Regions from separate parts of the Caballeronia sp. LZ029 genome, predicted to be linked through region 4. Evidence: predicted binding sites of a transcription regulator. Region 4 holds the regulator's gene; each other region holds the start of a gene.
What was found. Region 4 encodes LexA, which represses DNA repair genes until DNA is damaged. Its sites were predicted from a motif close to ACTGTATNNNNATACAGT; they were not measured.
Positions count from the first base shown of each region.

Region 1: recA (recombinase RecA) is a predicted target of LexA. The motif match lies at 1,778-1,795, and genes of this name have one in related genera.
Region 2: QCE73_RS10070 (ATP-dependent helicase) is a predicted target of LexA. The motif match lies at 3,114-3,131, and genes of this name have one in related genera.
Region 3: QCE73_RS33255 (DUF2471 family protein) is a predicted target of LexA. The motif match lies at 1,294-1,311, and genes of this name have one in related genera.

Region 1 covers NZ_JARUXO010000001.1:541,465-548,897, forward strand. Annotated here, with positions in the region: gene QCE73_RS02575 (sensor histidine kinase N-terminal domain-containing protein) at 1-901, opposite strand, end outside; gene QCE73_RS02580 (response regulator transcription factor) at 907-1,644, opposite strand; gene recA (recombinase RecA) at 1,897-2,967, shown strand; gene recX (recombination regulator RecX) at 2,987-3,970, shown strand; gene QCE73_RS02595 (DUF2889 domain-containing protein) at 4,088-4,741, shown strand; gene sucC (ADP-forming succinate--CoA ligase subunit beta) at 4,850-6,016, shown strand; gene sucD (succinate--CoA ligase subunit alpha) at 6,118-6,999, shown strand; gene QCE73_RS02610 (TerC family protein) at 7,110-7,433, shown strand, end outside.
Region 2 covers NZ_JARUXO010000001.1:2,114,982-2,122,414, reverse strand. Annotated here, with positions in the region: gene QCE73_RS10090 (MATE family efflux transporter) at 74-1,522, opposite strand; gene QCE73_RS10085 (RNA-binding S4 domain-containing protein) at 1,771-1,992, opposite strand; gene QCE73_RS10080 (hypothetical protein) at 2,296-2,694, shown strand; gene QCE73_RS10075 (hypothetical protein) at 2,758-3,015, shown strand; gene QCE73_RS10070 (ATP-dependent helicase) at 3,165-5,288, shown strand; gene QCE73_RS10065 (DUF4088 family protein) at 5,285-6,049, opposite strand; gene QCE73_RS10060 (AzlD domain-containing protein) at 6,215-6,538, opposite strand; gene QCE73_RS10055 (AzlC family ABC transporter permease) at 6,535-7,224, opposite strand; gene QCE73_RS10050 (AraC family transcriptional regulator) at 7,383-7,433, opposite strand, start outside.
Region 3 covers NZ_JARUXO010000004.1:1,588,631-1,596,063, reverse strand. Annotated here, with positions in the region: partial or broken gene QCE73_RS33260 (DUF2252 domain-containing protein) at 1-837, shown strand, start outside; gene QCE73_RS33255 (DUF2471 family protein) at 905-1,261, opposite strand; gene QCE73_RS33250 (CsbD family protein) at 1,529-1,714, shown strand; gene QCE73_RS33245 (XRE family transcriptional regulator) at 1,837-2,439, opposite strand; gene QCE73_RS33240 (glycine C-acetyltransferase) at 2,592-3,794, shown strand; gene tdh (L-threonine 3-dehydrogenase) at 3,894-4,925, shown strand; gene QCE73_RS33230 (YceI family protein) at 4,936-5,574, opposite strand; gene QCE73_RS33225 (hypothetical protein) at 5,754-6,272, shown strand; gene QCE73_RS33220 (LysR substrate-binding domain-containing protein) at 6,312-7,205, opposite strand; gene QCE73_RS33215 (M20 aminoacylase family protein) at 7,340-7,433, shown strand, end outside.
Region 4 covers NZ_JARUXO010000001.1:1,348,654-1,356,086, reverse strand. Annotated here, with positions in the region: gene QCE73_RS06505 (CysB family HTH-type transcriptional regulator) at 1-138, opposite strand, end outside; gene QCE73_RS06500 (sulfate ABC transporter ATP-binding protein) at 174-1,244, opposite strand; gene cysW (sulfate ABC transporter permease subunit CysW) at 1,261-2,169, opposite strand; gene cysT (sulfate ABC transporter permease subunit CysT) at 2,166-3,071, opposite strand; gene QCE73_RS06485 (sulfate ABC transporter substrate-binding protein) at 3,165-4,199, opposite strand; gene lexA (transcriptional repressor LexA) at 4,459-5,136, shown strand; gene QCE73_RS06475 (hypothetical protein) at 5,353-5,679, shown strand; gene QCE73_RS06470 (DUF2939 domain-containing protein) at 5,769-6,368, shown strand; gene QCE73_RS06465 (universal stress protein) at 6,386-6,895, opposite strand; gene nodI (nodulation factor ABC transporter ATP-binding protein NodI) at 7,195-7,433, shown strand, end outside.

The DNA of each region.
Region 1 (7,433 bases), 810 kb from region 4:
CGATGAAGCGCTTCTGAAACTCCATGTTCTGTTCGAGGCGCGTGAGCAGATCGTTGAACGACGCGACGAGCGGCGCGATCTCCGGCGGCGCGCTGCCCGCCTGGAGCGGCGAGAGATCGTCGGGGCGGCGCGCGCGGATGTTCGATTGCAGCGCATGCAGCGGCGCGAGCCCGCGCGACAGCCCGAACCATACGAGGATGATCGCGAGCGGCAGGATCACGAACTGCGGCAGGATCACGCCCTTGATGATGTCGTTGGCGAGCTGGCTGCGCTTGTCGAGCGTTTCGGCCACCTGCACGAGCACCGGCTGCGCGCTGTCCGGATCGCGGCCGGGCGCGAGGCCGGGCAGATCGACGGTCGTATACGCGACGCGGATGTCGTTGCCGCGCAGCACATCGTCGCGAAACTCGACGATGCCCGGCTGCGGACGATCGTCGTCGTGCGGCAAGGGCATGTCGCGGTCGCCGCCGACCAGCTCGCCGCGCGTGCCGAGCACCTGAAAGAACACGCTGTCGACGTTATCGGCGCGCAGGAAATCGCGCGTCGCGTCCGGAAGCCGCAATTCGGCGACGCCGTTGACCGGCTGAATCTGGCGCGCGAGCACGTAGGCGTCGGCTTCGAGCGCGCGGTCGAACGGCCCGTTCGCGATCGACTTCGCGACGAGATACGTCACCGCGATGCTCATCGGCCAGAGCAGCAGAAGCGGCGCGAGCATCCAGTCGAGAATCTCGCCGAAGAGCGAACGCGGATGCGTCTCGTCGTCGGGCTCGAGCTCGTCGGGCGGCGCGAAAGGGTTGGCATAGCGCGCGTCGCGCTGGGCGTCGGAATCGTCGGCGCTCGCTTTTGCGTGATTTTTCGACTCTCGCGACTCGGGCGATTCGGTGGAAGCGGGCGACGCCATGCAGGCTACTTATAGTGTTGGCCGACGGCGACGCCCGACGGTTGAGGCCCCGCGCCGTTCGTGCCAGGCGAGGTGACGCCCGCTTTCTCCAGCGTGTAACCGAGGCCGCGTACCGTGATGATCTTCGCGCCGCTCGGCTCGATCTTTTTGCGCAACCGATGCACGTACACCTCGATCGCGTTATTGCTGACTTCCTCGCCCCATTCGCACAGATGATTGACGAGCTGTTCCTTCGACACGAGCCGGCCCGTCCTTTGCAAGAGCACTTCGAGCACGCCGAGCTCGCGCGCGGACAGATCGATGACCTGATCGCCGATCGTCGCGATCCGCCCGACCTGATCGAAGGAAAGCGAACCGTGCTTGACGACCGTCGGGCCGCCGCCCGCGCCGCGCCGTGTGAGCGCACGCACGCGTGCTTCGAGCTCGTTCAGCGCGAAGGGTTTGGCCATATAGTCATCCGCGCCGAGGTCGAGGCCCTTGACGCGTTCATCGACGCTGTCGGCGGCGGTGAGGATCAGCACGGGCATCTGCGAGTTGCGCGCGCGCAGGCGGCGCAGGACTTCGAGACCGGGCATGAGCGGCAGGCCGAGATCGAGTATCAGCAGGTCGAAAGTCTGAAGGGAAAGCGCGGTGTCCGCCTCGACGCCATGCTTCACATGGTCGACGGCGTATCCCGATTGGCGGAGTGATCGGACGAGGCCGTCCGCGAGTATGCTGTCGTCTTCGGCAATGAGGATTCGCATCGTCGTGTGCGCCTTATATTGCCGGCACCGTTTGTCGCCCGGCGCGGCGGTCTCCAGGTGTTTCGTAGTTTTGGCGCGTCTCGCGCGGCGTGGAAAAAAAGCTGCGCCGCGCTGTTGCATGCTTGCAAAAACTACTGTTTTTTTATACAGTGTCTGCGTGAGTGTGAAGCGTGGTTTCGTATGCTCGATCGAGCAACGGAAAAGCCCGTGAACACTGCCTCAGACGCCGTTCATCATAGCAAAGGACGATTCATGGAAGAAAGCAAGAAAGGCCCGGCTGGAATGACTGCGGAAAAGAGCAAGGCCCTGGCCGCCGCGCTCTCGCAGATCGAAAAGCAATTCGGCAAAGGGTCGATCATGCGGCTCGGCGCAGGTGAGGCGGTCGAAGACATTCAGGTGGTTTCCACCGGTTCGCTCGGACTGGACATCGCGCTCGGCGTCGGCGGCTTGCCGCGCGGCCGTGTCGTGGAAATCTACGGTCCGGAGTCGTCGGGCAAGACCACGCTCACGCTGCAGGTGATCGCGGAGATGCAGAAGCTCGGCGGCACGGCAGCGTTTATCGACGCAGAACACGCGCTCGACGTGCAATACGCGCAAAAGCTCGGCGTGAACGCGCAGGATCTGCTGATCTCGCAGCCGGACACGGGCGAGCAGGCGCTGGAAATCGCGGATGCGCTGGTGCGCTCCGGTTCCATCGACATGATCGTCATCGACTCGGTCGCGGCGCTCGTGCCGAAGGCGGAAATCGAAGGCGAAATGGGCGATTCGCTCCCGGGTCTGCAAGCGCGTCTGATGTCGCAGGCGCTGCGCAAGCTCACCGGTACGATCAAGCGCACGAACTGCCTCGTGATCTTCATCAACCAGATTCGCATGAAGATCGGCGTGATGTTCGGCAACCCGGAAACCACCACGGGCGGTAATGCGCTCAAGTTCTATTCGTCGGTGCGTCTGGATATCCGCCGTATCGGCTCGATCAAGAAGAACGACGAAGTCATCGGCAACGAGACGCGCGTGAAGGTCGTGAAGAACAAGGTGTCGCCGCCGTTCCGCGAAGCCATCTTCGACATCCTGTACGGCGAAGGCATCTCGCGTCAGGGCGAAATCATCGATCTCGGCGTGCAGGCGAAGCTGGTCGACAAGGCCGGCGCCTGGTACAGCTACAACGGCGATCGCATCGGTCAGGGCAAGGACAACGCGCGCGAATTCCTGCGCGAAAATCCGGACATCGCACGCGAGATCGAAAACAAGATCCGCGCATCGCTGGGTGTCGCCGCGTTGGGCGAAGCTGCTGTCGCAGGCGCTGCAACGGCCGACGACGAGTAAGCATCAGGCTTGAAGGACGATGCAGAAGCGTCGGTTCGGATCGAAGGCTGACATGGCGGATGACGGAACCGAGAGCGGTTCCGACTCTGCCGATCGCTACGAACGAAGCAGCGAGCGGCGTGGTGCATCGTCGAAGTCGAGCGGCTCCAAACGCAATAGCAAGCAGCGCGCCGACGCGAAGTCATTCGCGTCGGCGCGTCGCGTTTTTGAGCCCGCTAAAGACGGTGTAAACAGCGAGGTCGCCAGCAAAAGCGCCCTGAGTCAGGATCAATCGCGCGCCATTCTGAACCAGGCGACAGGGCAGCCGAAAGCACGTCCCGTCGATCGCGCGCCGCAGCCCGCCGCGCCCGCAAGCAAACCCTCCGAACCCGATCTCATTCCCTTCACGGACCCGTTCGAAGACGCCGATCCTTTCGAGCCCTTCGAACAATGCGCGCCTGCCGAGCCGGCAAGTGGCGAATCGGCCGAACCGGTTTACAGCCGCTCCAGTCAACGCACCCGAAAGCCTTCGGCGACCGAAGTCAACAATCCCAAACGCCCGCAGCGCTCGCTCAAGGGACGCGCGCTCGCGTTTCTCTCGCGGCGCGAATATAGCCGGGCGGAGTTGTCGCGCAAGCTGCGCCCGTACGTCGATGAAGCCGATTTGCTCGAATCGCTGCTCGACAGCCTCGAACGCGATGGCTGGCTGTCGAACGAGCGCTTTGTCGAGAGCGTCGTGCATCGGCGGGCGTCGCGAATGGGCGGCAGCAGGATCATCAGCGAGTTGAAGCGCCATGCCGTCGGCGATGAGCTCATCAGTGAAACCGCCGACAAGCTCGCGCAATCCGAAACCGCGCGCGCCCAAGCCGTGTGGGAGAAGAAGTACGGCGTGCCGCCCGAGACGCCCGCCGAACGGGCGAAGCAGGCGCGCTTTCTGGCCGCGCGCGGCTTTTCGAGCGGCACGATCGGCAAGATCCTGAAGGGCGGCGACGAAGACTGGAGCGAAGAGATCGTCGACGACTGAATGTCGGCCTGCTTGGGCGAAATCGCACGCACGTTTCATTCGTGGAACGCATGTCCGGCTCCAAATACCCAATATGCTAAAATTCCACGGTTTCCCCTGTACCGGCTCACTTCCAGCATGCCTCTCTCGCCTCCCGCTCCCCGACAATTGCGCCACCGTCGCGCGATTCGGCTGGAAGCGTTCGAGCGCGACGATGGCCTCTGGGATATCGACGCCTGTCTAACCGATGAGAAGCCGCGCGACTTTCGCCTCGCCACGGGCGTCCGGCCACACGGCCTGCCGATCCATGAACTCTGGCTGCGCATCACCATCGACCGCAAGCTCACCATCGTCGACGTCGAAGCATCGTCGGACTGGTCGCCCTATGGCGCGCTGTGCGCCGAGTCCAACCCGGTCTATCGCAAGCTCATCGGACTCAATCTGCTCCAAAGTTTTCGCCGCGAAGCCAGCCGTCTGCTGCGCGGCGCGGCCGGCTGCACGCATCTCACCGAACTGTGCGGCGTCTTGCCGACCGCGGCCATTCAGGCATTCGCCGGCGACGTCTGGAAGATCGAGGACGGCAATCCGTTCAATCAATCCGACGCCGCCAATCCCTCCGCCACCGCACCGCAGGACGAGCCGCCGTTCCAGCTCGGCCGATGTCACGCGTTGCGTTTCGAGGGCCCCGCGGTCAAAGAGTATTACCCGCGCTGGTTCGGCCACGCACCCGCCGGGCAAACGGACACCGGCACAACGGTACAGGACAGGCCGGAGACAAAGTCCGCCTCGTAGCGCGCAGGCAGCGCTTGCGCGCACGCATGGAATTCAAACAAGAATCGAAAAATAAGCGGTTCAAGCACATAGAAGTTCACTCCAACTCTCAGACTGAAGGAATCACGCATGAAGATTCACGAGTACCAGGGTAAGGAAATCCTGCGGAAATTCGGCGTCGCGGTCCCGCGCGGCAAACCCGTGTTCTCGGTGGATGATGCGGTCAAGGCCGCGGAAGAGCTGGGCGGCCCGGTTTGGGTCGTCAAGGCGCAGATTCACGCCGGCGGCCGCGGTAAGGGCGGCGGCGTGAAGGTCGCGAAGTCGATCGAGCAGGTCCGCGAATACGCGAACCAGATCCTCGGCATGCAGCTCATCACGCACCAGACCGGCGCCGAAGGCCAGAAGGTGAATCGCCTGCTGATCGAAGAAGGCGCGGACATCAAGAAGGAACTCTACGTCGGCCTCGTGCTCGACCGCGTTTCGCAGAAGATCGTCGTGATGGCGTCGAGCGAAGGCGGCATGGACATCGAAGAAGTCGCGGAAAAGACGCCCGAGCTGCTGCACAAGTTCGCCGTCGAGCCGTCGACCGGCCTGCAAGACGCAGACGCCGATGACCTCGCACGCAAGATCGGCATTCCCGACGCATCGATTCCGCAAGCGCGCGCGATCCTGCAAGGTCTGTACAAGGCGTTCTACGAAACCGACGCATCGCTCGCGGAAATCAACCCGCTGATCCTGACCGGCGAAGGCAAGGTCATCGCGCTCGACGCCAAGTTCAACTTCGATTCGAACGCGCTCTTCCGTCACCCGGAAATCGTCGCTTACCGCGATCTGGACGAAGAAGATCCGGCTGAAGTCGAAGCGTCGAAGTTCGACCTCGCGTACATCTCGCTCGACGGCAACATCGGCTGTCTCGTGAACGGCGCGGGCCTCGCGATGGCGACGATGGACACGATCAAGCTGTTCGGCGGCGAGCCGGCCAACTTCCTCGACGTCGGCGGCGGCGCGACGACCGAAAAGGTGACCGAAGCGTTCAAGCTGATGCTGAAGAATCCGAACCTCAAGGCCATCCTCGTGAACATCTTCGGCGGCATCATGCGCTGCGACGTGATCGCGGAAGGCGTGATCGTGGCGTCGAAGGCCGTGGACCTGAAGGTGCCGCTCGTCGTGCGCATGAAGGGCACGAACGAAGACCTCGGCAAGAAGATGCTGGCCGACTCGGGCCTGCCGATCATCTCGGCGGACAGCATGGAAGAAGCCGCGCAGAAGGTCGTCGCGGCAGCCGAAGGCAAGTAAGCGCGGTTTCGCTTACCGAGCCTAAGAGAGCGTTCCACCAGATACGAATGGCGGTCGCCGAGCGCGAGCTTTGGCGACGCCAAACGAACAGAGGTCACTACATGTCGATTCTGATCAACAAAGACACGAAGGTCATCACGCAGGGCATCACCGGCAAGACCGGCCAGTTCCACACGCGCGCGTGCCGCGAATACGCGAACGGCCGTGAAGCGTACGTCGCGGGCGTGAATCCGAAGAAGGCCGGCGAAGACTTCGAAGGCATTCCCATCTACGCATCCGTCAAGGAAGCGAAGGCGGAAACCGGCGCGACCGTTTCGGTCATCTACGTGCCGCCCGCGGGCGCAGCCGCCGCGATCTGGGAAGCCGTCGAGGCCGATCTCGATCTCGCGATCTGCATCACGGAAGGCATTCCGGTTCGCGACATGCTCGAAATCAAGGACCGCATGCGCCGCGAAAACCGCAAGACGCTGCTGCTCGGACCGAACTGCCCCGGCACGATCACGCCGGACGAGCTGAAGATCGGCATCATGCCGGGTCACATCCACAAGAAAGGCCGCATCGGCGTGGTGTCGCGCTCGGGCACGCTGACGTACGAAGCGGTCGGCCAGTTGACGGCGCTCGGCCTCGGCCAGTCGTCGGCGGTGGGTATCGGCGGCGATCCGATCAACGGTCTCAAGCACATCGACGTGATGAAGATGTTCAACGACGATCCGGACACGGACGCCGTCATCATGATCGGCGAGATCGGCGGTCCGGACGAAGCGAACGCCGCTTACTGGATCAAGGACAACATGAAGAAGCCGGTCGTCGGCTTCATCGCGGGCGTGACGGCGCCCCCGGGCAAGCGCATGGGCCACGCTGGCGCGCTGATCTCGGGTGGTGCGGACACGGCGGACGCCAAGCTCGAAATCATGGACGCGTGCGGCATCAAGGTCACGAAGAATCCGTCGGAGATGGCGCGTCTGCTGAAGTCGGTTCTCTGACATCGAGCGGGCAATTTACGCGAGGGTTTGGTACTCTTACTGATTCCTTTCGTATATAAGCCAACAAAAAGCGAGGGAGCATTGCTTCCTCGCTTTTTTATTTCTGCCTCATGTTTGAATTCTTTTCGACGCTTCACTGGGGCGCGGTCGTCCAGATCATCGTGATCGACATCCTGCTCGGCGGCGACAACGCCGTCGTGATCGCGCTCGCATGCCGTAACCTCCCGGATCAGCAGCGCACGCGAGGCATCGTGCTCGGCACGCTCGGCGCGATCATCCTGCGCGTCGTGCTTATCGCGTTCGCCGTGATGTTGCTCGACATTCCGTTCCTCAAGTTCGTGGGCGGCATGCTGCTTTTGTGGATCGGCGTGAAGCTGATGCAGCCGGATCATGACGAGCACGAGATCAACGCATCGGACCGTCTGTGGGCGGCG
Region 2 (7,433 bases), 770 kb from region 4:
TCGTAGCAATGCGCGCCGTGCGGCCCAACCAAGCATTCGTGCTATGCAAATCGGCGCGTGCATCGTGTGCTTATCAGACGTGTCCGTGCGGCGCGGCGCTCGCGGCGTCGGTGTCGTCGGGCAGGGGCGCGACGCCCGTTTCGATGAAGCGCCGGCTGATGCGATGAAACCGCAGCGTCATCAATACGGCGACGCTCGCGAGTCCGGCGGCGAGTCCCCACCACAGGCCTTTCGCGCCCAGCTCGAAGTGGAACGCGAGCACATAGCCGGTCGGAAAGCCGACGCCCCAGTAGCCGAACGCGGCGGCGAGCATCGGGATGCGCGTGTCTTTCAGGCCGCGCAGGCAGCCGGAGCCGACCGTCTGCATGCCGTCGACGATCTGGAACACGGCCGCGACGCCGAGCAGCGACGCCGCGAGCGCGACGGTATGCGCGTTGGCGGGATCGTCGAGATTCAGATACAGGCCGACGATCGCGCGCGGCACGGTGATCAGAACGAGGCCCGAGCACACCATGAAGCCGACGCCGAGCGCGAGCGCCACGAAGCCCGCGTGCCGGGCCGCGACCGGCACGCCCGCGCCCACCCAGTAACCGACGCGCACGTTGGCCGCCTGACCGATCGCGAGCGGCACCATGAACGCGACCGACGCGACGTTGAGCGCGATCTGATGCGCGGCGAGCGGCGCTTCGCCGAGCAGGCCGACCATCATGCCGGTGGCGAGAAAGAGCGTCGATTCGACGCCGTAGGTGATCGCGACGGGCCAGCCGAGGCCGAAAAGTTCGCCCATCAGCGGCAGACGCGGGCGCGCGCGCACGACGAAATGCCGGTAGCGCGGCCGCAGATGCAACACCGCGACGAGCGCGATCGCGATGCCCCAGACGGTGATCGTGGTCGCAGCAGCTGAACCGAGGAAGCCTTCGCGCGGCAGGCCGTACGCGCCGTGGATCAGCCCGTAGTTGAGAAAGCCGTTGACGAACACGCCGCCGATCGAGATCCACAGGAGTCTGCGCGCCGCGCCGATCGCGGGCAGAAACGCGCGCATCATCCCGACGCCGATAAGACTGGCCGGCGTCCCCCAGCGCAGCACCGCGCAATATTCGCCGACGTTCTTCGCGAGCGTCGCCGGTTCGTGGAACGCGAGCAGGATCGGCTCGGCGTAGCTCAGCAGCACGAACGCGGGCACGGCGAGGAGTATGGAAAGCACGAGCCCCGTCCAGTAGATGCCCGGCACGCGATCGTCGGCGTTTGCGCCGCGCGCGTGCGCGACCGACACGGACACCGATGTCAGCACGCCCTGCAGCAGCGTCACGACGACGAAGAAGAGGTTCGCGCCGAGGCCGCCCGCCGCGAGCGCGTCGGGGCCGAGCGAGCCGAGCAGGATGGTGTCGGTGACGCCCATCGCCATCTGCGAGAGTTGCGCGATGGCGAGCGGCGCGGCGAGGCGCGCCGTGTCGACGGCATGACGCGAGAGGCTCGGCGGTCCTTGATGCGCGCGTGTCGCGCGCGTGACTTGCGGTTGCATGGCTGCTCGGATCGAAAACAAAGGCGGCGCTCAGCGCACTGAGCGTCGCGGACTGGAAAGCGGAAGGGCAACAAGCGGAGCGCGCTGCGAAACGCGCGCTGACGGGAAAACCGACGCTACAGACCCGGCGCTGAAACCAGAACGAAAGACGACTAGCTTATTGCGTCGCGTGCGGCATGTCGATGACGCGATCGCTTATGGCCGGATTTTCTCAAGTGCGCGGCGCAAGCGCGCAAGTGGCGGCGATGCTATTCGGGGGCGCGGACGTGGATCGTCTGGCCGTCGAGTTTCACGCGCTGACCCGCGCGGATCTTGCAGGTCTTGCGCAGCTCCACCTTGCCGTCGACGGTGACATCGCCCATTGCGACGCGCGCCTTCGCGGAGCCGCCGCTGTCCGCGAGGCCCATCAGCTTCAGCAGATTGTGGAGTTCGACGTAATCGCCGGTGAGGGTGAACTGGAGTGGCGGCATGGGGCGGGTGAAGCAGGAAAGGCCTCCATGATAAACCACGCACAACCGTGCTTCGGGCATGCGACGTGCTGAGTGCCATCGCGGGACCGGTAATCGGATCGCAAGCGAGCTGGTTGGCAATTGTAGCCAGATGAAACCGTCGGTAACAATGACTGGTTTTGGAGAACTCGCCCGATCGTCGCCCGGTCCGACCGTTTGATCGACAAAGCTTCGGTCATCTTTCGAATCGACAAAAGTCGCGCGGCTCGCTCGCATCACCGCTTTCAGCGCGCCGCCGACGCCAACTACAGAGAGGACTAGCTTATGACTCGCGCACGAATCCTTTTGATCGGCTCCGCCATCGCCACGCTCGCCGCTTCGGGCGCTTACGCTCAGACCGCGACGCAGCCCGAGCCGGTGCAGCCGCAGCCGATGCAGGCCCAGCAGCCGATGACGCCTCCGCAGCAGAACGTCGTCGCGCCGGCGTCGACCGATCCGCTCGTCCAGCGCCGCAACGCGAACGCGCAGGCCAACGCCGAGTATCGCGCGTCGAAGAAGGCGTCGAAGGCCGAGCTGAAGGCGCAGAACCAGCAGGCCAAGGCGCAATACAAGGAAGAGGTGCAGAACGCGAAGATCAATCGCAAGGCGGACAAGGACGCCGCCAAGGCGGAACTGAACGCGACGGAGCCGGGCACGCCGAAGGACGCGGGCCTGCAGCACTGAGCGTGACGCGCCGCGAGGCCGCGCGTCGCGGCGCTCGCGGCATCTAAAAGAAGGGAGGACATCATGAATCGAAAAACCAATGCGCTGCTGGCGGCGCTGATCGCGGGGACGCTTGCGAGCGTGAGCGCGGCATCGTTCGCGCAGACGACATCGGACGCCCCGACCGCCGCCGATCAGAAGGCCGCGAAGGAGCAGTCGAAGGCCGACAAGAAGGCGGCCGTCGCGCAGGCCAAGGCCGACAAGAAGAAAACGGAGGCGCAGTCCGACGCCAACGAAGCCGCCGCCGACGCGAAGCTGAAGAACGCGAAGAAGGCCGAGTAGTACCCGCTTTCGTCGCGATGCGAGCCCGGTTCATCGCGAACCGGGCTCGTTGCATTTGGGGCCAAAAGCCTAGTCGAGCCAAAGACTTGCGCGCGCGGGTTGTATGGATATACAGTGTGCGTCACTCTTTTCCCGCCGCCTTCCTTCACGTGCTCACGCTTCCCGACACCGCCGACGCCGCTTCCGATTCCACCGCGAAACAGGTCGCCGACTATCTCGCGAAGCTCAACGAGGCGCAGCGCGAGGCCGTCGAGTTCGGCGTCGATGAACCGGGTCGCACGGGCGGCCCGTTGCTCGTGATCGCAGGCGCGGGCTCGGGCAAAACCAACACGCTGGCCCATCGCGTCGCGCATCTGCTGGTGAAGGGCGCCGATCCGCATCGCATTCTGCTGCTCACGTTTTCGCGGCGCGCGGCGCTCGAAATGACGCGGCGCGTGTCGCGCATCGCGATGAACGCGCTCGGCAAGAAAAGCGCGATCGCGCAGGGGCTGACGTGGTCGGGCACGTTTCACGGCGTCGGCGCGCGGCTGTTGCGCGATTACGCCGATCTCGTCGGGCTCGCGCCATCATTCACGATCAACGATCGCGAAGATTCCGCCGATCTCATGAATCTGGTGCGGCACGAACTCGGGTTGTCGTCGAAGGAGAAGCGCTTTCCCGCGAAGTCGACCTGCTTCGCGATCTACTCGCGCGTCGTGAACACTGGCGCGACGCTTGTTAACGTGCTCGATCAGTCGTATCCGTGGTGCCGCGAGTGGGAAGCCGACCTGAAGCGTCTGTTCGCCGCCTACGTCGCCGCGAAACAGGCGCAAAGCGTGCTCGATTACGACGACCTGCTGCTCTACTGGTCGCATCTCGCGGCAGAGCCTTCGGTGGCGGCGGATCTCGCGAGCCGTTTCGATCACGTGCTCGTGGACGAATATCAGGACACCAACCGCCTGCAGGCGTCCATCCTGCTCGCGATGAAGCCCGACGGGCGCGGCCTCACGGTCGTCGGTGACGACGCGCAGTCCATCTATTCGTTTCGCGGCGCGACCGTGCGCAACATCCTCGATTTTCCGGGCCATTTCGATCCGCCCGCCGCGACCGTCACACTCGATCGCAACTATCGCTCGACACTGCCGATTCTCGAGGCATCGAATGCGGTGATCGGGCTCGCGACGGAGCGCTACACGAAGAACCTGTGGACCGACAAGGCATCGGCGCAGAAGCCGCGCGTCGTTTCCGTCGCCGATGAAGCCGATCAGGCGCGCTATGTCGTCGAAAAAGTGCTGGAGGCGCGCGAGGCGGGCATGAAGTTGAAGGCACAAGCGGTGCTGTTCCGCGCCGCGCATCACAGCGCGACGCTCGAAATCGAACTCACGCGGCGCAACATTCCCTTCGTGAAGTTCGGCGGACTCAAGTTTCTCGATTCCGTCCACGTGAAAGACGTGCTGGCGGTGCTGCGCTGGGCGGAGAATCCGCGCGATCGCGTCGCGGGTTTCCGGGTCGCGCAGTTGCTGCCGGGCATCGGTCCGGCCATCGCCGGGCGCTTGCTCGATAGCGTCGCGCAAGACCAGGCGCCAGCCGCGATCGCCCGGTTTCAGGCTCCCGCGCGAGCCAGCGAAGACTGGCCGCGTTTCGTCGGGCTGATGGCGAAACTGTGCGGCCGCGAATCCGGCTGGCCGGCCGAGTTCGAAATGATCCGCCGCTGGTACGAGCCGCATCTGGAACGCAATCACGAGGACGCGGCGATCCGCATCGGCGATGTGCTGCAGATGGAGAGCATCGCGTCGACGTATCCCACGCGCGAGCGCTTTCTCACCGAACTCACGCTCGATCCGCCTGACGCGACGAGCGACGAATCCGGCGTCCCGATGCTCGACGAGGATTATCTGATCCTCTCGACCATCCACTCGGCGAAAGGCCAGGAATGGCGCAACGTGTTCGTGCTGAACGGCGTGGACGGCTGCATTCCGTCCGATCTGGGCACGGGCAGCGACGAGGAAATCGACGAGGAGCGGCGTCTGCTCTATGTGGCGATGACGCGCGCGAAGGAAGACCTGCACATCATCACGCCGCAGCGGTTCTACGTGCACAACCAGACGCATCTGGGCGACCGGCACGTCTGGGCGCAGCGCACGCGCTTCATCCCGCCGCATCTGATGCAGAACTTCGAAGCGGCCGCGTGGCCGCCGGTGATCGCGCCCGCTGCGCCGACCGCGGCGGGGCTGGCGGCGGCCGCGAAAGCGAAAATCGATATCGCGGCGCGCCTGAAGGGAATGTGGGATTAACGCTGCGCGCGTGACGGTCGCGGAGCGCGCTGTGACGGTGCAAAGATGCTGCGCAGCCAAGCGGCGAAGCGCGTGAAGCCGTCGTAAGGCTCTTCGACGAACAGCTCGGGCCGCAACGCGCGCAGATACTCCAGCACCTGTTGCGCCTCCTGCTTCTGGATCGACCCATAGAAAATGCCGAGCCGCAGCAGGCAGCGCAGTTCGCCCAGCTTCTCGCGCGCGGTCGAGCCGATGCTCGTCTCCACGGAAATCTTCGTTTCGTACACGCGCTGACGCAGCGAATCCGCGAGACGCCACGCGGGCGTCTGCATCTTTTCCTCGACTTCGCGAATATCCGCCGCAGCCGATTTGATCTGCGACGCGAGCATGTCCACTTGCGACACGTCGCCCTTCGCCTCGGTGACGATCGCGGTCGCCCACGCGCGCGATGCCGCGATGAGGTCCTCCGCGGTCCAGTCGGCGCGGATCGCGAACGCGAATCCGTGCTCGGCGGCCTGACGGATCAGGATTTCGACGACATCGGGAAACTCCTTGTCGAGCGCGCGCTTGGCCCACGCGTACTGGCCGTGCGTGAGCATGCGCTGCACCGCCTGCTCGGTCAGCGGCGTGTCGTTGTCCAGCAGCTTCGCGCGCAGGAAGTCCTCGAACGTCGGCGTGACGAATTGCGGATCCAGCTTCAGCGACAGGCGCATGAACGCTTCGAAATCGCGATGCAGCGAAGCGATCGTCTCTTCGCGTAACGAAAGGGTGATTTGACGCATGTTGGTTCCCGGTTCCGCGTCCGGATGGTCCGGAGCGCGGGAAATGCCTTTGGCGCCGCTCTCGGGGCGGAGTCCATTCGTTTCTGATATCGGCGCGATTTCCGGGAACTTGAGGATTCTTCGATGCTTTTTGAAAGCCTTTTAACGGCCGATTGACGGAAACGTTTAGCGCAGCACGGCGAACTGCCAGACGAAAAATACCGTCAGCGACACCGCAATCGTCAAAAGCGGCCGTTTCGTGAGCGCGCAAACGATGATCGCGACGATCGACGCCACGAGCTGCGGATTGCGCCAGGTGATTTCGGCGCCGTTGCCGTGCGGCGAGACCGCCATCGGCACGATGATCGCCGTGAGCACCGTCACCGGCACGAACGAGAGCGCGGTGCGCACGATCGGCGGAAAGGGCAGGCGCTCGCCCAGCACGAACACGGCGGCGCGGATCACATACGTGACCACCGCCATGCCGAGGATCAACGTGATGTAGTTCATTGCGTGCGCTCCTTGGCGTTCTTCAGGCGGCTTTTCTCGTGCGGCCGGTTTTCCATCAGCGTGAGCACCATGCCGACCGCGACGCCCACGAACACCGCCGCGAGCAGCCCGAGCTTGTACGGCCAGCCTTGCCACGCGAACGACAGCACGCCCGATGCGAGCGCCGCCGCAACGAACCGCACGGCCACGAGCTGCGGCACGATGATGGCGATGAACGTCGCGACCATCGCGAAGTCGAGGCCGAGCGACTTCAGACCGGGAAACGCCGCGCCGAACAACAGGCCGGCGAGCGTCCACAACTGCCAGTTCAGGTACATCGCGACGCCGGAGCCGAAAAAGTAATGCGGGCCGGTCTCGCCCGGCGCGCGCTTCTGATAGTGCGCGTAGGCGACGGCGAAGACTTCGTCGGTGAGCAGGCCGGCGAGCGCCCAGCGCCAGCGGCGCGGCAGATGCGCGACATACGGCGCGAGCGTCGCCGAATAGAGCACGTGTCGCAGATTGACGACGAGCGTCGTCGCCCAGATGACGGCGAAGCTCGCATGCGACGCGATCAGGCCGACCGCGATGAACTGCGCGGAGCCCGCGAACACGGCGAGCGACATCAATTGGCCGTGCCAGAGCGAGAGCGGACTTGCGGTGACGAGCGTGCCGAAGATCACGCCGAAGGGCGCGGCGCCGATCATCATCGGAATGGTGTCGCGTGCGCCGGCGGCGAATTCGCGCAACGCGGCGCCGGAAGGTTGAGCGGGTATTGCTTTCAAGATTTCCTCCTATGGAAGCGAGGATACGCAAGACGCCGGCTCACACGCTTGTACGTTCTTGCGCTTTCCTGGCTGGGCGGCGCTCAGCGCCAGCGGCCGGGCGGCACGCCGAACGTGCGCTTGAAATGGCGCGT
Region 3 (7,433 bases), on a different contig from region 4:
ACGCGCGGCGGCGGATCAAGCGCGGCATCGAACGGGCTTCGCGCCGTACGCACGAAACTCGCCGAGCGAACCGGCGACGCGTGGCGCATCCGCGATGCGCCGCCTGCCGTGTTCCACATTCGCGGCCAGAGCACGTTGATCGACAGGAACGATGGCTGGATGACGCTGAAAGGCAGCCCACAGGAGATTTTCGGAGCGCTCATTCTGAAGTACGTGGCCACGCTGACGCCGGAGCGCGCGAGGCTGCTATCGCAATTTACGTTGCAGGACGTCGCGTTCAAGGTGGTGGGCGTGGGCAGTGTCGGCACGCGTTGCCTCGTTTTGTTGCTTACCGATCACCACGACAAACCACTTTTCCTGCAGATGAAGGAGGCATCGACATCGGTTGTCGCGAGATACGCGAACCATGCGAAAGACGCCGACGATTCCGGCCACGACGGTCAGCGCGTCGTGCACGGACAACGGCTGATGCAGGCGGCCACGGATCCGTTCCTCGGCTGGGCGACGGGGCCTCTCGGACGTGCGCTGTACATCCGTCAGTTGCGCGACATGAAGATTTCCCCCGAACTCGAAACGTTCAGCGACGATGCCTTTCGCGAATACGCCGCACTGTGCGGCTGGGCGCTTGCCCGTGCGCACGCGAAATCGGGCGGACGCGCGTCGGACATTTCGGGCTATCTCGGCAACGGCGACCGTATGGCGGACGTGCTCGTGCGCTACGGCCGCGCGTACGCGGATCAGGTGGAGAAGGATTACGAGGTGTTTCGCGCAGCGTGTCGGGATGGCAGGCTCGAAGCGCGTTCCGATGCGGATATGTCGGCGGACTTTGCGCCCTGAAGCGATTCGATGCCGGATGAGATGACCCAAGGCACGCGGTTCTCGCCGCGTGCCGGGCGGGTGCGCGTCAGTGCGCGGCGATGACGGCCTGCGGTTGTCGCTGTCGGGCCGCGCGCTCGTAGGCGTCCACGGCGAAGCCGAAAACAGCAGGCAATGCATCGGACGATGCGACGTCGACTACGTCGTCGGTTTCGGGGAAATGGAAGTCGTCGGGACGCGCGAACAGTTCGCGCAATGCGGCTTCGTGCCGTCCGGCAAATCCGAGGTCCGCCACGGCCTCGGCTTCGATCGCATGCAGCAGCCGCCAGGTCAACGGCACGCCTTTGTCGATGTAACGCCCCGCTATCTGCCGCGTGATCTGCTCCAGGTCACGCACAGCGCGGGCAAACTGTCTCCTGCTGAGATTCTCGCCATTCGACTCCATGATTCACCCCCTTCGCCAACTGGTCTTATTGTACTGTATAAACATACAGTACTTGTTGCAATGAAACTAGCGTCGCGCTACTCGACCCGGGTGTATGTGCGATTCCGCCTACGTGCGTTTCAGACATCCACTGCTATGCGTGCCGGCTAACGAAGCGCATCGTAGAACCATGCTTAGGAAATCCCCTGAGCGGAACGCGCAGACACTACTGCGTTCGTTCGACGGCACTGCGCGGCCAACAGCGCTGCAAACCACGGGAGAACTCACATGAACAAGGATCAAGTCGAAGGCGTCGGCAAGCAGGTGAAGGGCAAGATCAACGAGGGCGTCGGGAAAGTGACCGGCGACAAGGCTCAGGAAGCCAAGGGCGATCTGCAACAAGCTGCGGGCAAGGTCCAGAAGGGCGTGGGCGATGCGCGTGAAGATCTGAAGGACGCAGTGAAGAAGCCGTAAGTCAGGCGCATAAGCGCCGCGATGGCGGCGCTGCTTAAAGCGGGACGCACTCGACGTGCGTCCCGCTTTTCATTTCTGGCGGCGGGACTTTGTGCGCATAAAGTTGCCTTGGTGGCCCCGCATCAGCCGTGAATCACCACCAGAAGCGCCTTGGCGTCGGCGCGGCCCACGTTGCGGATCGCGTGCCCTTCGTCCGCTGCGTAACGTGCCGTTTCTCCCGCTTTGAGCCGGCGCGTCGCACCCGACGCATCCACTTCGATCGATCCGTTCAGCACCGTGAGATGCTCGCGCGTCCCAGGCTCGTGCGCATTCGACGTGAGCGCAGCTCCCGATTGCAGCGTGAGTTCGTACCATTCGAACCTGCCGGCGAGTTCTATCGGTCCCCAAACACGCAGTTGATAGCCACCGTTATCGCCGGTCAGCGTCGGTATTTCATGCGGCCCTGCGACCCGGATCGCTTCAACGGGCCGTTGCTGCGCGAACAATTGATCCAGGCTGATGCCAAGCGCGTTGGTCAGCCGCCACGCGACCGCGATCGTCGGATTCGCCTTGTCGCGTTCGATTTCCGAAAGCATCGACTTCGACACACCTGCCGTCCTCGATAGATCGTCGAGTGTCAACTTCCGTTCACTGCGCAGGCGTTGAATGATCTCTCCGACGCGCGGTGGCGTTGCGCCTGCTCCCGCGAGATCGCTAGCTTTTCCTTCTGAACCCGTGCTTGCCATGAATCGATCAATCCCTTAAAGTGTTCGGTATATCGGAAATACGTTCGAAATATCGAACATGTCCGATGCGATGAATGCACTATAACAGGGCTATGGGCCGCTTGCGGGCGCCGCGCGGCCGAACACACGATCAGCCCAAAACAAGGATTGCGATGAAAGACCGGTATCTCTCCCATCTGCGTTCGACGCTCGACGAAATCCGCGCTGCGGGCTTCTACAAAACGGAGCGCGTGATCGCGAGCCCGCAGTCATCGGCTATCCGGCTCGCGAACGGAAGCGGTGTGCTGAATTTCTGCGCGAACAATTATCTCGGTCTTGCCGACGATCTCCGCCTCGTCGAAGCCGCGAAGGCGGGTCTCGACGCCGACGGCTTCGGCATGGCGTCCGTTCGGTTTATTTGCGGCACGCAGACCGTACACAAGGAACTCGAGCAGTCGATCGCGCAGTTTCTCGGCACCGACGACTCAATTCTCTATTCGAGCTGCTTCGACGCGAACGGTGGCCTTTTCGAGACGCTGCTGACCGAGGAAGACGCGATCATCAGCGACGAGCTGAATCACGCCAGCATCATCGACGGTGTGCGGCTTTCGAAGGCGCGACGTCTGCGCTACAAGAACAACGATCTCGCCGATCTCGAAGCGCGCCTTCAGGAAGCCGACGCCGCCAGCGCGCGCTTCAAACTGATCGCGACCGATGGCGTTTTCTCGATGGACGGCATCATCGCGAATCTTGCCGGCATCTGCGATCTCGCCGACCGTTACGGCGCGCTCGTGATGGTCGACGATTCGCACGCCGTGGGCTTCATCGGCGAAAACGGACGCGGAACGCCGGAGCACTGCGGCGTACTGGATCGCGTGGACATCATCACCGGAACGCTCGGCAAGGCCCTCGGCGGCGCATCGGGTGGTTATGTCGCCGCGCACAAGGAAGTGATCGATTTGCTGCGTCAGCGCAGTCGGCCGTATCTTTTCTCGAACACTTTGGCGCCGAGTATCGCGGCGGCATCGCTGAAAGTGCTCGAATTGCTCGACAGCGAAGAAGGCGCGACCCTGCGTCGGCGCGTCCGCGAAAACGGCGCGCGCTTCCGCAGCGCGATGTCTTCGCTCGGCTTCGATCTCGTCCCCGGCGAACATCCGATCATTCCGGTCATGCTCGGCGACGCGCAACTCGCCTCGAAGATGGCGGATGCATTGCTCGAAGAAGGCGTCTATGTGATCGGCTTCTCCTACCCTGTCGTGCCCAAGGGCCGCGCACGCATCCGCACGCAGATGAGCGCGGCGCATACGCCGGAACAGATCGATCGCGCAGTCGATGCATTTGCGCGCGTCGGCCGATCGCTCGGCGTGATCCGCTGAGCAGCACCGCCGACTTTATGCGCATAAACCCAGGGATCGGACCACGAGCCCGCGACCGTCGAAGCAGCACCACGAAGACCAAACGTCAGGATCAACGCAATGAAAGCCCTCGCCAAACTCGAACGTGCACCTGGCCTTACCTTGACGCGCGTGAAGCGGCCTGAAGTCGGCCACAACGACGTTCTCATCCGTATCCGCAAGACGGCGATTTGCGGCACCGACATCCACATCTGGAAGTGGGACGACTGGGCACAGAAGACAATCCCTGTGCCAATGCATGTCGGGCACGAGTACGTCGGCGAGATCGTCGAGATGGGTCAGGAAGTGCGCGGGTTCGCCATCGGCGATCGCGTGTCCGGTGAAGGCCATATTACGTGCGGCTTCTGTCGCAACTGTCGCGCGGGCCGTCGTCATCTGTGCCGCAACACTGTCGGCGTCGGCGTGGACCGCGAAGGCGCCTTTGCCGAATTCCTTGTGATTCCGGCGTTCAATGCGTTCAAGATTCCGCCCGATATTTCCGACGACCTCGCCGCTATCTTCGATCCGTTCGGCAACGCGACGCACACGGCCCTTTCGTTCAATCTCGTCGGCGAGGATGTGCTGATCACCGGCGCCGGGCCGATCGGCGTGACGGCCGCCGCCATCGCGCGGCATGTCGGCGCGCGCAACGTCGTCATCACCGACGTCAACGACTATCGCCTCGAACTCGCCCGCAAGATGGGCGCGACGCGCGCGGTCAACGTGGCGAACGAAGACCTGCGCGACGTGATGAGCGAACTCGGAATGACCGAGGGCTTCGACGTCGGTCTGGAAATGTCCGGTGTGCCGAGCGCGTTCACGGCGATGCTCGAATCGATGAATCACGGCGGCAAGGTCGCGCTGCTTGGCATTCCGCCCGCGCAGACTGCGATCGACTGGAATCAGGTGATCTTCAAGGGCCTCGAAATCAAGGGCATCTACGGACGGGAGATGTTCGAGACCTGGTACAAGATGGTCGCGATGCTGCAAAGCGGCCTCGATCTATCGCCGATTCTCACGCACACTTTTCCCGTCGACGACTATCAGCAGGCGTTCGACACCATGCTGTCCGGAAACAGCGGCAAGGTCGTACTCGACTGGACCGCGGCCTGAGCGCCGCGCGTCATTGAGCGGCATCAGCCGGCGCTTTCGAAAACTCGGCCTGAATGGCGACGTGCACATCGTCGCCGACGGCCGGATACCACGTCGTCAATCCGAACTGCGCGCGGCTGAAATGTCCGTCGGCGGAAAAGCCCAGGGTTTCCTGCTTCGTTAGCGGATTGACCGCGTGCCCGTTGAAGGTCACGTTCAGCGTCACCGGCTTCGTGGTGCCCCGGATCGTCAGATCGCCGGTCAATACGCCTTTGTCGTCGCCCGTGCGCTGGAAAGCCGTGCTGACGAACACGATGCTCGGATAACGCTCGACATCGAACATGTCCGGCCCTTTCACCATGCGATCGAGCAGCGGCACGTTGGTGTTGACGCTCGACGCGTCGATGGTCGTTCGCACCGAGCTTCCGGACATTCCGTCCGCATTCCAGTCCAGTTGCGCAGTCGTCTTGTCGAACCGGATGACGAAGCGCGAGTAGTGAAAATGATCGACGTCGAAGCTCACGTTCCAGTGATGCGGATCGAGTTGATAACGCCCCGGCGGCACGCTCGATTCGCTCGACGACACATGATGCGTGACGACCTGCAGCGGCGTGCACGCCGTCAATGCAACCGCCGCCAGAAAAGGAATGAGACGCTTATAGACGTTCATCGGGCTTTGCCTCGAATACGAAAAAAACTTCGACAAGTTTCGCCGAGATTGCAAAAACTTGCGCAAGCCGTCACGGGCTTTTCGTCAGCACACACGAAAATCGCGCGATCAGGTAGAGTTCGCCTCGACCTCCATCTCAAAAAAAGGCGCCATCGTAGACGCGCGATGGCGGAGAACCCATGCGCACATGGCTGTCCCGTTTCCGAACCTTCCGCGCTCGCCTGTTGACCGTTGCCGCCATCGCCGCGTCGGCCTGGGCGCCTGCCGCGCACGCGAGCTGGTGTGGCGACGGTTTCTGGCTCGATGCGATGGTCGCATCGCATCACTTTCACCCGGACAAGGATTTCGAGCAGTTCAATCCCGGCATCGGCGCGGAATGCTGGGTCGCGCCTCAATGGGCGGTGACGGGCGGCTACTTTCGCAACTCGCTGTCGAAGCCGTCGTTCTATGGCGGCGGCGTCTGGGGCCCGGACTTTCTTCACTGGAACTACGTCAGGCTCGCCGTCATGGCCGGCCTCATCTCCGGCTACGACTACGGCAGTTATGGCATCGGGCACAACCATACGGTCGGACCCGTGGCCGCGCCGCTCATCATGCTCGAATACAAGCGCGTCGGCGCGAACATCATCCTGATTCCGCCGATTCCTTCGAGCGATCTTCCGTTCACGCTCGGCTTCATGCTCAGACTGAAGTTCTAGGGAATCCGAACTAAATGGTTATGAGATGTTCGGCGCATGTCACTGCGAACGCGCCGCGTGTTGCAGGCATTCGAGCAACACCGTCGCTGCGGGCGTCAACGGACTATCTCGCCGCGTCACGACTCTCACCGACACCGCGGGCAACGGATCGGCGATCGGAAAAATGGCGAGCCCTTCGCTGACCCACGAATGTTCGAGCAACGCGGCAGGCAGCGCGGCCAATACATCCGATCCGCGCAACAAGCCATGCGCGATGATGAAGCTCGGGCACTCGATCACGCGATTCGGCACCGTCAGACCGCGCTCCGCATACGAGTGAAGCAGCGCCTGCGTCGAGCTTTCCGGCGACGGGTTCAGCAGCCACTCCGCATCCGATAGCTCCGCCAGCGACGTGCAGTGCCGCAACGGATGATCCGCGCGCCCGACGATAGCCGAGCGGCTCTCATACAGTTCGATGTGATCGAACTCCGGCGCGAGATGCTCGGGCACGACGACCGCGACGACGAAGTCGAGCGTGCCGTCGCGCAAACGCGGCATCGCGACACCCGGAAAGCCTTCGATGAAGCTCACGCGCGCGTTCGGCATCTGCCGCCGGAATGCGCGATACGCCTGCGGCAGTATCGATAGCGCGGCCATCGGCGTGATCGCCGCGCTTACGCTTCCCGAACCCGCGCTTTTCATCTGCGTGATGTCGTCTTCGGCGCGGCGCATCTCGCTCACGATCAGATGTGCGCGCACGCGCAATTGCTGGCCGAACGCGGTCAACTGCACGCCGCGCGCCGTGCGCAGAACCAGCGGCACGCCGAGATCCTGCTCCAGTTCCTTGATCGCCTTCGTCAGCGCCGCCTGCGACAGATGCAGGCTGCGCGCGGCCGCGCGGATGCTGCCCTGCTCGGCGGTCGTCAGGAATGCGCGTATCTGGTGAATCTTCATGCTCATGAGCGACACCTAAGGGTTAGCACCGACGACTGATGGTAGTCACGCAATAAATTTACCGTCTTTTGGTTTGCTTTTCGGCTTTATATGCTTGGATCACGTTGATTTCGCATCGAGCAAGGAGTGTCTACATGTTGTCAGTCGAGCCCGTTATCCCCGGCATTGCCGCCATCGCATCGGAATTCGTCGATGTGCGCCGTCGCATTCACGCGCACCCCGAACTCG
Region 4 (7,433 bases):
GACGCCGAGCTCGTCCTCCAGATCCTTGATCTGTTTCGACACGCCCGACTGCGACGTATAGAGCACGTTGGCGACCTCCGTCAGATTCATGTTCTGACGCACGGCCTCGCGCACGAAGCGCAATTGCTGGAAATTCATGTGAAACCTCTCCGCGATCCTTTTATGTTGTTATCTCACTGCGCCGGCGACGGCGCCGGAAAGACGCGCAGCGCGCGCGGCACGGCCGTCACGCCGTCGCCGACATCGAGCCTGAGCGCGCGCCATGCCTCGCGATCCAGTTCCGCCTCGATCACGCCGCCCGCGCTGCCCTCGAGCTCGACACGCACCGAACCGCCGAGCGTCACGACGCGCCGCACGCCGACCACGATGCCATCGCGATGCGTGCCATCGGCGGGATAGAGCGCGAGATCGTGCGGACGCACATACGCGAGCGCCCGGCCCCTGAAATGCGCCTCTGCGGCGATCGGGCTCGCGGCGCCATCGACGACAAAGCCGCCGGCATCGACATTGCCCTGCAGCCGGTTCGCCGCGCCGAGAAACTCGTACACGAACGACGTCTGCGGATGATCGTACACGTCTTGCGGACTGCCCACCTGCTCCACGCGGCCATGATTCATCACGACGATACGGTCCGCCACTTCGAGCGCCTCTTCCTGGTCATGCGTGACGAAGAGCGTCGAGATATGCAGATCGTCGTGCAGGCGGCGCAGCCAGCTACGCAGTTCCTTGCGCACCTTGGCGTCGAGCGCGCCGAACGGCTCGTCGAGCAGCAGCACTTTCGGCTCGACGGCGAGCGCGCGAGCGAGCGCGATGCGCTGCCGCTGTCCGCCCGACAGTTCGGACGGGAAACGCTCCGCGAGCCAGTCGAGCTGCACGAGTTTCAGCAGTTCATGCACCTTCTCGCGGATCACGGCTTCGCTCGGACGCTCGCGGCGCGGCTTCACACGCAGGCCGAACGCGACGTTCTCGAACACCGTCATGTGCCTGAAGAGCGCGTAATGCTGGAACACGAAGCCGACCTGCCGCTCGCGCGCGCCGACTGCCGCGACGTCCTCGCCATGCAGCACGACTTGTCCCGCATCGGCGAATTCGAGGCCCGCGATGACGCGCAAAAGCGTGGTCTTGCCGCAGCCCGAAGGCCCGAGCAGCGCGACCAGTTCGCCCGCCGGAAAATCGAGCGTGACGTTGTCGAGCGCGGTGAAATCGCCGAAGCGTTTTTGCAGATTGCGAACGTTGATGCTCATGATGTTGTCGGCCTCTTCAATTCTGTGCGGGTGTCCGGGTTTCGCCGATGGCTTGCGACATGCGCCGCTCCGCGAGGAGCTTGAGCGCGAGCGTCACGAGCGCGAGCAGCGCAAGCAGCGACGCCACCGCGAACGCGGCCGAGAAGTTGTATTCGTTGTAGAGAATTTCGACGTGCAGCGGCATCGTGTCGGTCTGGCCGCGAATATGCCCCGACACCACCGATACCGCGCCGAACTCGCCCATCGCGCGCGCGTTGCAGAGAATCACGCCGTAGAGCAGGCCCCACTTCACGTTGGGCAGCGTCACGCGCCTGAAGATCTGCCAGCCCGATGCGCCGAGCACGTGCGCCGCTTCCTCTTCGTCGTTTCCCTGCGCCTGCATCAGCGGAATCAGCTCGCGCGCGACGAACGGAAACGTCACGAAGATCGTCGCGAGCACGATGCCCGGCACGGCGAAGATGATCTGCACGTCGTGCGCGGCGAGCCACGGACCGAACCAGCCTTGCGCGCCGAAAATCAGCACGTAGATGAGACCGGAGATCACCGGCGAAACCGAAAACGGCAGATCGATGAGCGTGGTCAGGAGCGCCTTGCCGCGAAAGTCGAACTTCGCGATCGCCCACGAAGCGGCCAGCCCGAACACGACGTTCAGCGGCACGGCGATCGCCGCGGTGATCAGCGTGAGCTTGATCGCGGACCACGCATCGGGATCCTTCAGCGACTCGAAGTAATAGTCGATGCCCTTCGCGAACGCCTGCACGAACACCGCGACGAGCGGCACGACGAGAAAGAGCGCGAGAAACACGAGCGCGATGCCCGTCAGCAGCCAGCGCACGGCGCGCGGTTCGGTGACGGGATTGAGGCTGCTCGCGCGCACGCGTGCGGCGGCGTGCACCGGAAGCGCTTTGCTATCGGGCGTGCTCATGCCTGACCTCCGCCCGGATGTCCGACATGCAGCGAAGGCCCGGCGGCGACGGCAGGCGCCGCACCCGTCTTGCTCGTGCGCCGCTGGAGAAACCATTGCAGCGTGTTGATGAGGAGCAGCATCAGGAACGACACGCACAGCATCACGACGGCAAGCGCGGTCGCGCCGGCGTAGTCGTACTGTTCCAGCTTCGTGATGATGAGCAGCGATGTGATCTCGGATTTCATCGGCACATTGCCCGCGATGAAAATCACCGAGCCGTACTCGCCGAGCGCGCGCGCAAACGCGAGCGCGAAACCGGTCAGGAGCGCGGGAAACACCGAAGGCAGCACGACGCGGCGGAACGTGAGCCAGCGCGTCGCGCCGAGGCACGCGGCGGCCTCTTCCTGCTCGCGCTCGAACTCTTCGAGCACCGGCTGCACCGTGCGCACGACGAACGGCAAGCCGATGAACGTCAGCGCGACGAGCACGCCGAGCGGCGTGAACGCCACCTTGATGCCGAACGGCGCGAGATATTGCCCGATCCAGCCGTTGCCGGCATAGACCGCGGCGAGCGAGATGCCCGCGACGGAGGTCGGCAGCGCGAACGGCAAATCGACGATCGCATCGACGATGCGCTTGAACGGAAACGTGTAGCGCACGAGCACCCACGCGACGAGAAAGCCGAACACCGCGTTGATGAGCGCGCCGCCGAGCGCCGCGCTGAACGTGAGCCGATAAGACGCGAGCACGCGCGGCGACGTAACCGCGCGCAGGAACTGCGCCCAGTCGAGCGTCGCGGTCTTCGCGAAGGTGGCGGCAAGCGGAATCAGCACCACGAGGCTTAAGTACGCCACCGTGATGCCGAGCGTCAGGCCGAACCCGGGAAGCGCGCTCGGCTTCTTGAATGTGAGGGTCGTCATCCTTGATTGATCCTTGTCTTGCGCCGGGGTTGGGCGCGTCGCTGCTTCGGGGCGCGCGGCGTCATTGACGCGCCGCGTCGCCCGCTCTTTCGCTTACTGCGGTTGATAGATCGAATCGAACACGCCGCCGTCCGCGAAATGCGTCTTCTGCGCTTTCGTCCAGCCGCCGAACGTATCGTCAATGGTGTAGAGCTTCAGCTTCGGAAACTGCTTCGTGAGTTCAGCAGGCACCTTGTCCGAACGCGGCCGATAAAAATTGCGCGCAGCGATCTGCTGTCCTTCGTCGCTGTACAGATACTTGAGATAGGCATCGGCGAGCTTGCGCGTACCGTGCTTGTCAACGACCTTGTCGACCACCGCGACCGGCGGCTCCGCGAGAATGCTCACCGACGGCACCACGATCTCGAACTTGTCCGTGCCGAACTCTTTCACCGAGAGGAACGCCTCGTTCTCCCATGCGATCAGCACATCGCCCTGGCCGCGCTGCACAAAGCTCGTCGTGGCGCCGCGCGCGCCGGAATCGAGCACGCCGGCGTTCTTGTAGAGCTTCGTCACGAAGTCCTTGGCGGTCTGGTCGTTGCCGCCCGGCTTGTGCTGCGCATACGCCCACGCCGCGAGATAGTTCCAGCGCGCGCCCCCCGAAGTCTTCGGATTCGGCGTGACGATCGACACGCCGGGCTTGGCCAGATCGTCCCAGTCCTTGATGTGCTTCGGATTGCCCTTGCGCACGAGAAACACGATCGTCGATGTGTACGGCGACGCGTTGTCCGGCAGACGCTTCTGCCAGTCCGCGTTGACGAGTCCTTTGGACGCGAGCGCATCGATGTCGTAGGCGAGCGCGAGCGTCACGACATCGGCCTGCAGACCGTCGAGCACCGCGCGCGCCTGTCCGCCCGAGCCGCCGTGCGACTGCTTGAAGGTGACCGTTTCGCCCGTGTCGGCCTTCCACTTCTTCGCGAACGCCTGATTGAAGTCCTGATACAGCTCGCGGGTCGGGTCGTAGGAGACGTTCAGAAACGACGTTTGCGCGAACGCCGACGCAGCCAGCCCGACGCCCGCCGCCGTCAGCGCCGCCGCCGCAAGCACGCGCCGCGCGCCTTTGCCCAATCCCAGTTTGATGCTTTGCATTCCCCGTTCTCCGTCTTATCGAATTGACGGAATCAGTCTATCGAGGCGTCTATATGATTAGAAATAATCGTTATTCACTTTTTTATACGTAAAACTGCTAAGAAGCATATTCCTGGACGGAAGAAGCGACGGCGGCGGCGAACCGCCTCCTCGGCTGCGGCGGGCGGGCGAACTTAAAGTAAAGCTTGAAAAGCGCAAAATACTGTATAAAAATACAGCTAACTGTCCATCCATACAGTGCACCCAGGGGCCAGAGCCTGTGACCAAGACATCAAAACTTACCGCGCGCCAGCAGCAGGTCTTCGAACTGATCCAGCGCGCGATCGACCGCACGGGCTTTCCGCCGACGCGCGCCGAGATCGCGGCGGAACTCGGCTTCAGCTCGGCGAATTCGGCCGAGGAGCACTTGCGGGCGCTGGCGCGCAAGGGCGTGATCGAACTGGCGGCGGGCTCGTCGCGCGGCATCCGGCTGCTCGGCGACGCCTCGCGCATCGATCGCTCGGAAGAACTGCCGCATCAGTTCACGCTGCCGCATCAGAGCATCATGCAACTGTCGCTGCCGCTCGTCGGGCGCGTCGCGGCAGGTAGCCCGATCCTCGCGCAGGAACACATCTCGCAGCATTACGCTTGCGATCCCGCGCTCTTCTCCAGCAAGCCGGACTATCTGCTGAAAGTGCGCGGCCTGTCGATGCGCGACGCCGGCATTCTCGACGGCGACCTGCTCGCCGTGCAGAAGCGCACCGAGGCGAAGGACGGGCAGATCGTCGTCGCGCGTCTGGGCGACGACGTCACGGTCAAACGCTGGAAACGCCGTCCGGACGGGGTCGAGCTGATCGCCGAGAATCCGGACTACGAGAACATTTTCGTGCGCTCCGGCAGCGGCGATTTCGCGCTGGAAGGCATCGCGGTTGGCCTGATTCGTTCTGGCGAGTTCTGAAGTCTCCGCCCGGCAAGGGCGGGAGGCGAAAACCGCGGGCAAATCGTTCGCTCACGTTCAGAAAGAGATAAGAATGGGACAAGAAATGTCCCATTGACATCGCAAGATAGCCTCACCAACCGCTTTAACGCTCAGTCGAGGCGGCTCAAACACAACAAGCATGACGGCCGCCGTGCGCGGTGCGCCGCGGTGCGTCCTATCGTCTGGAGAGTCATCATGGAACGTTTTGCCCGTCTGCTGCCCTTCCGTCAATTTGGCCGCCTGCGCCATCTGCGCACGCTGATCGCATGCGGCACGCCGCACGCCGAAACCGCCCCCGACCTCTTCGACGACATGCCCGCGCTGCCGTCCCGCCAGCCTGCTTTCGCACGCGTGTCGTTGAGCAGCACGGTGCACGCGGAGCCGGAACAGCGCGCGCCGGTGCGCGTGTATCGCGGGCAATCGCGCGTGATTCTGGTGGGCAAGATCGACGAAGTGTCGCGCATGATCGACCGGTGCATCGCGGAGGAAGACGCGGGGCTCGCCGGCGGCATCCTCGCTTGAATCGGGGCGGAACGTGAATTCACGGGATTTATCGCGCGCCGGCGTGGTCAATCCCGGATTCACGTTTTGCAAAGAGGCTTCGTCGTCGCATGTCCCGCACTACCCGCTCTGTCGCTACCGCGTTCGTCGTCCTGATTCTCGTCGCGGCGCTCGCTTTTATTTACGCGTCACCTTATATCGCGCTGAATCGAGTGAAACGCGCGGCCGATGCGCGCGACGCGCAGACCGTCAACCAGTACGTGGATTTTCCCGCGCTGCGCGCGAGCCTCAAGGAACAGGTCGGCGCGCTGCTCACGCGCCGCGTCGATATTCAAAAGAGCGGCAATCCGCTCGCAATCATCGGGGCGATGATCGGCGCGGCGCTCGTCGGTCCTCTCGTCGATTCATATGCGACACCGGACGGCGTCGCGGCGATTCTCAACGGCATTCCGCCGCGCGGCGATCCGGGCGAGCAACCGCCGCAGGCCGGAAACGGTTCACCGGCAACGCCGTCGAACGCGCCGGCCTCGGGCGTCACGGCCGCGCAGCAGGCGCCCAAGGAACCGCCGCAGACCACCGCCGGTTATCGAAGCCTGAACACGTTCGTCGTCACGTATCAGCACGGCGCCGGCGATGCGCGTTACTCGGCGATCTTTCACCGCTACGGCCTCGTGTCATGGAAGCTCGTCGCGGTCGATCTCAACGGCTGACGATCAGGCGCCGGCTTTCAGGCGCCGGCTTCGGCCTTGACAGGCTTGGCCGCGTAGGCCGCTTCGTCTTCCGCCTCCGCCGATTCACCCGCCTGACACACGGCCACGAGAATGCTGCACTTCACGCGGTCGAGCAAGGGCGTGTTGCCCGCGCCCATCCACCAGCGCGCGAGACCGTTGCGGCAGCGATGCCCGACCACGACGAGATCGACCTGAAGGCTTTCGGCAAGCGCGGCGATCTCGTCGATCGGATGCCCGAACGCGAAGTGTCCCTGCGCCTGAAGACCGCGTTCGCGCAGCCATTCGACACCTTCCTGCAGAATGTCGCGCGCGGCCTCTTCGAAGCGTCCGCAGGCCATATCGGTTAGCAGTCCGGCGCTCTGCGCGATGCTCGAGCGCATGTCCACCACCGCGAGGACGTGCGTTTCGGCATTCAGATCCAGCGCGAGATTCGCGCCTTGCCGCAATGCCTTGCGACCTTCTCTGGAGCCGTCATAGCAGAGCAGGATTTTTCGGTAGCTTTCCATCATGACCTCCCTGGCCAACATTTACCCGCGGCGTTGCTTCATCATCGTGCGTCGCCCTTTGGGTGACAACGCTGGAAAACGCTTACCGACGCGAACATGCTAGCTCGCACCGTGCCAGAACTCCGAACACGCCGACGGACAAGCCTCTGGCACTTTCGGCCGGAACCGGTTCGGCGCCCGTCGCACAGGTTTGACACGCGCTCGCCGCACGCGGTTGCACGCCAGGCATCGCCTTGGTGCAATGGATTACACTAGCCCGCTGGATTTCCCCTACGCGATTTTTCCTGCGTCACGAATGCATGACTGATCAAACATCACGCGAGTCCGATGAAAGCGGCGCGCCCGCCATCGAGTTCAGCGAAGTAAGGAAGCACTACGGTGAGCGCACCGTGGTCGATGGTCTGTCGTTCGATGTGCGACCCGGCGAATGCTTCGGACTGCTCGGCCCGAACGGCGCGGGCAAGACGACGACGCTCAAGATGCTGCTCGGCATCACCTCGCCCGATAGCGGTGCGATCCGTCTAGTCGGCGAGCCGGT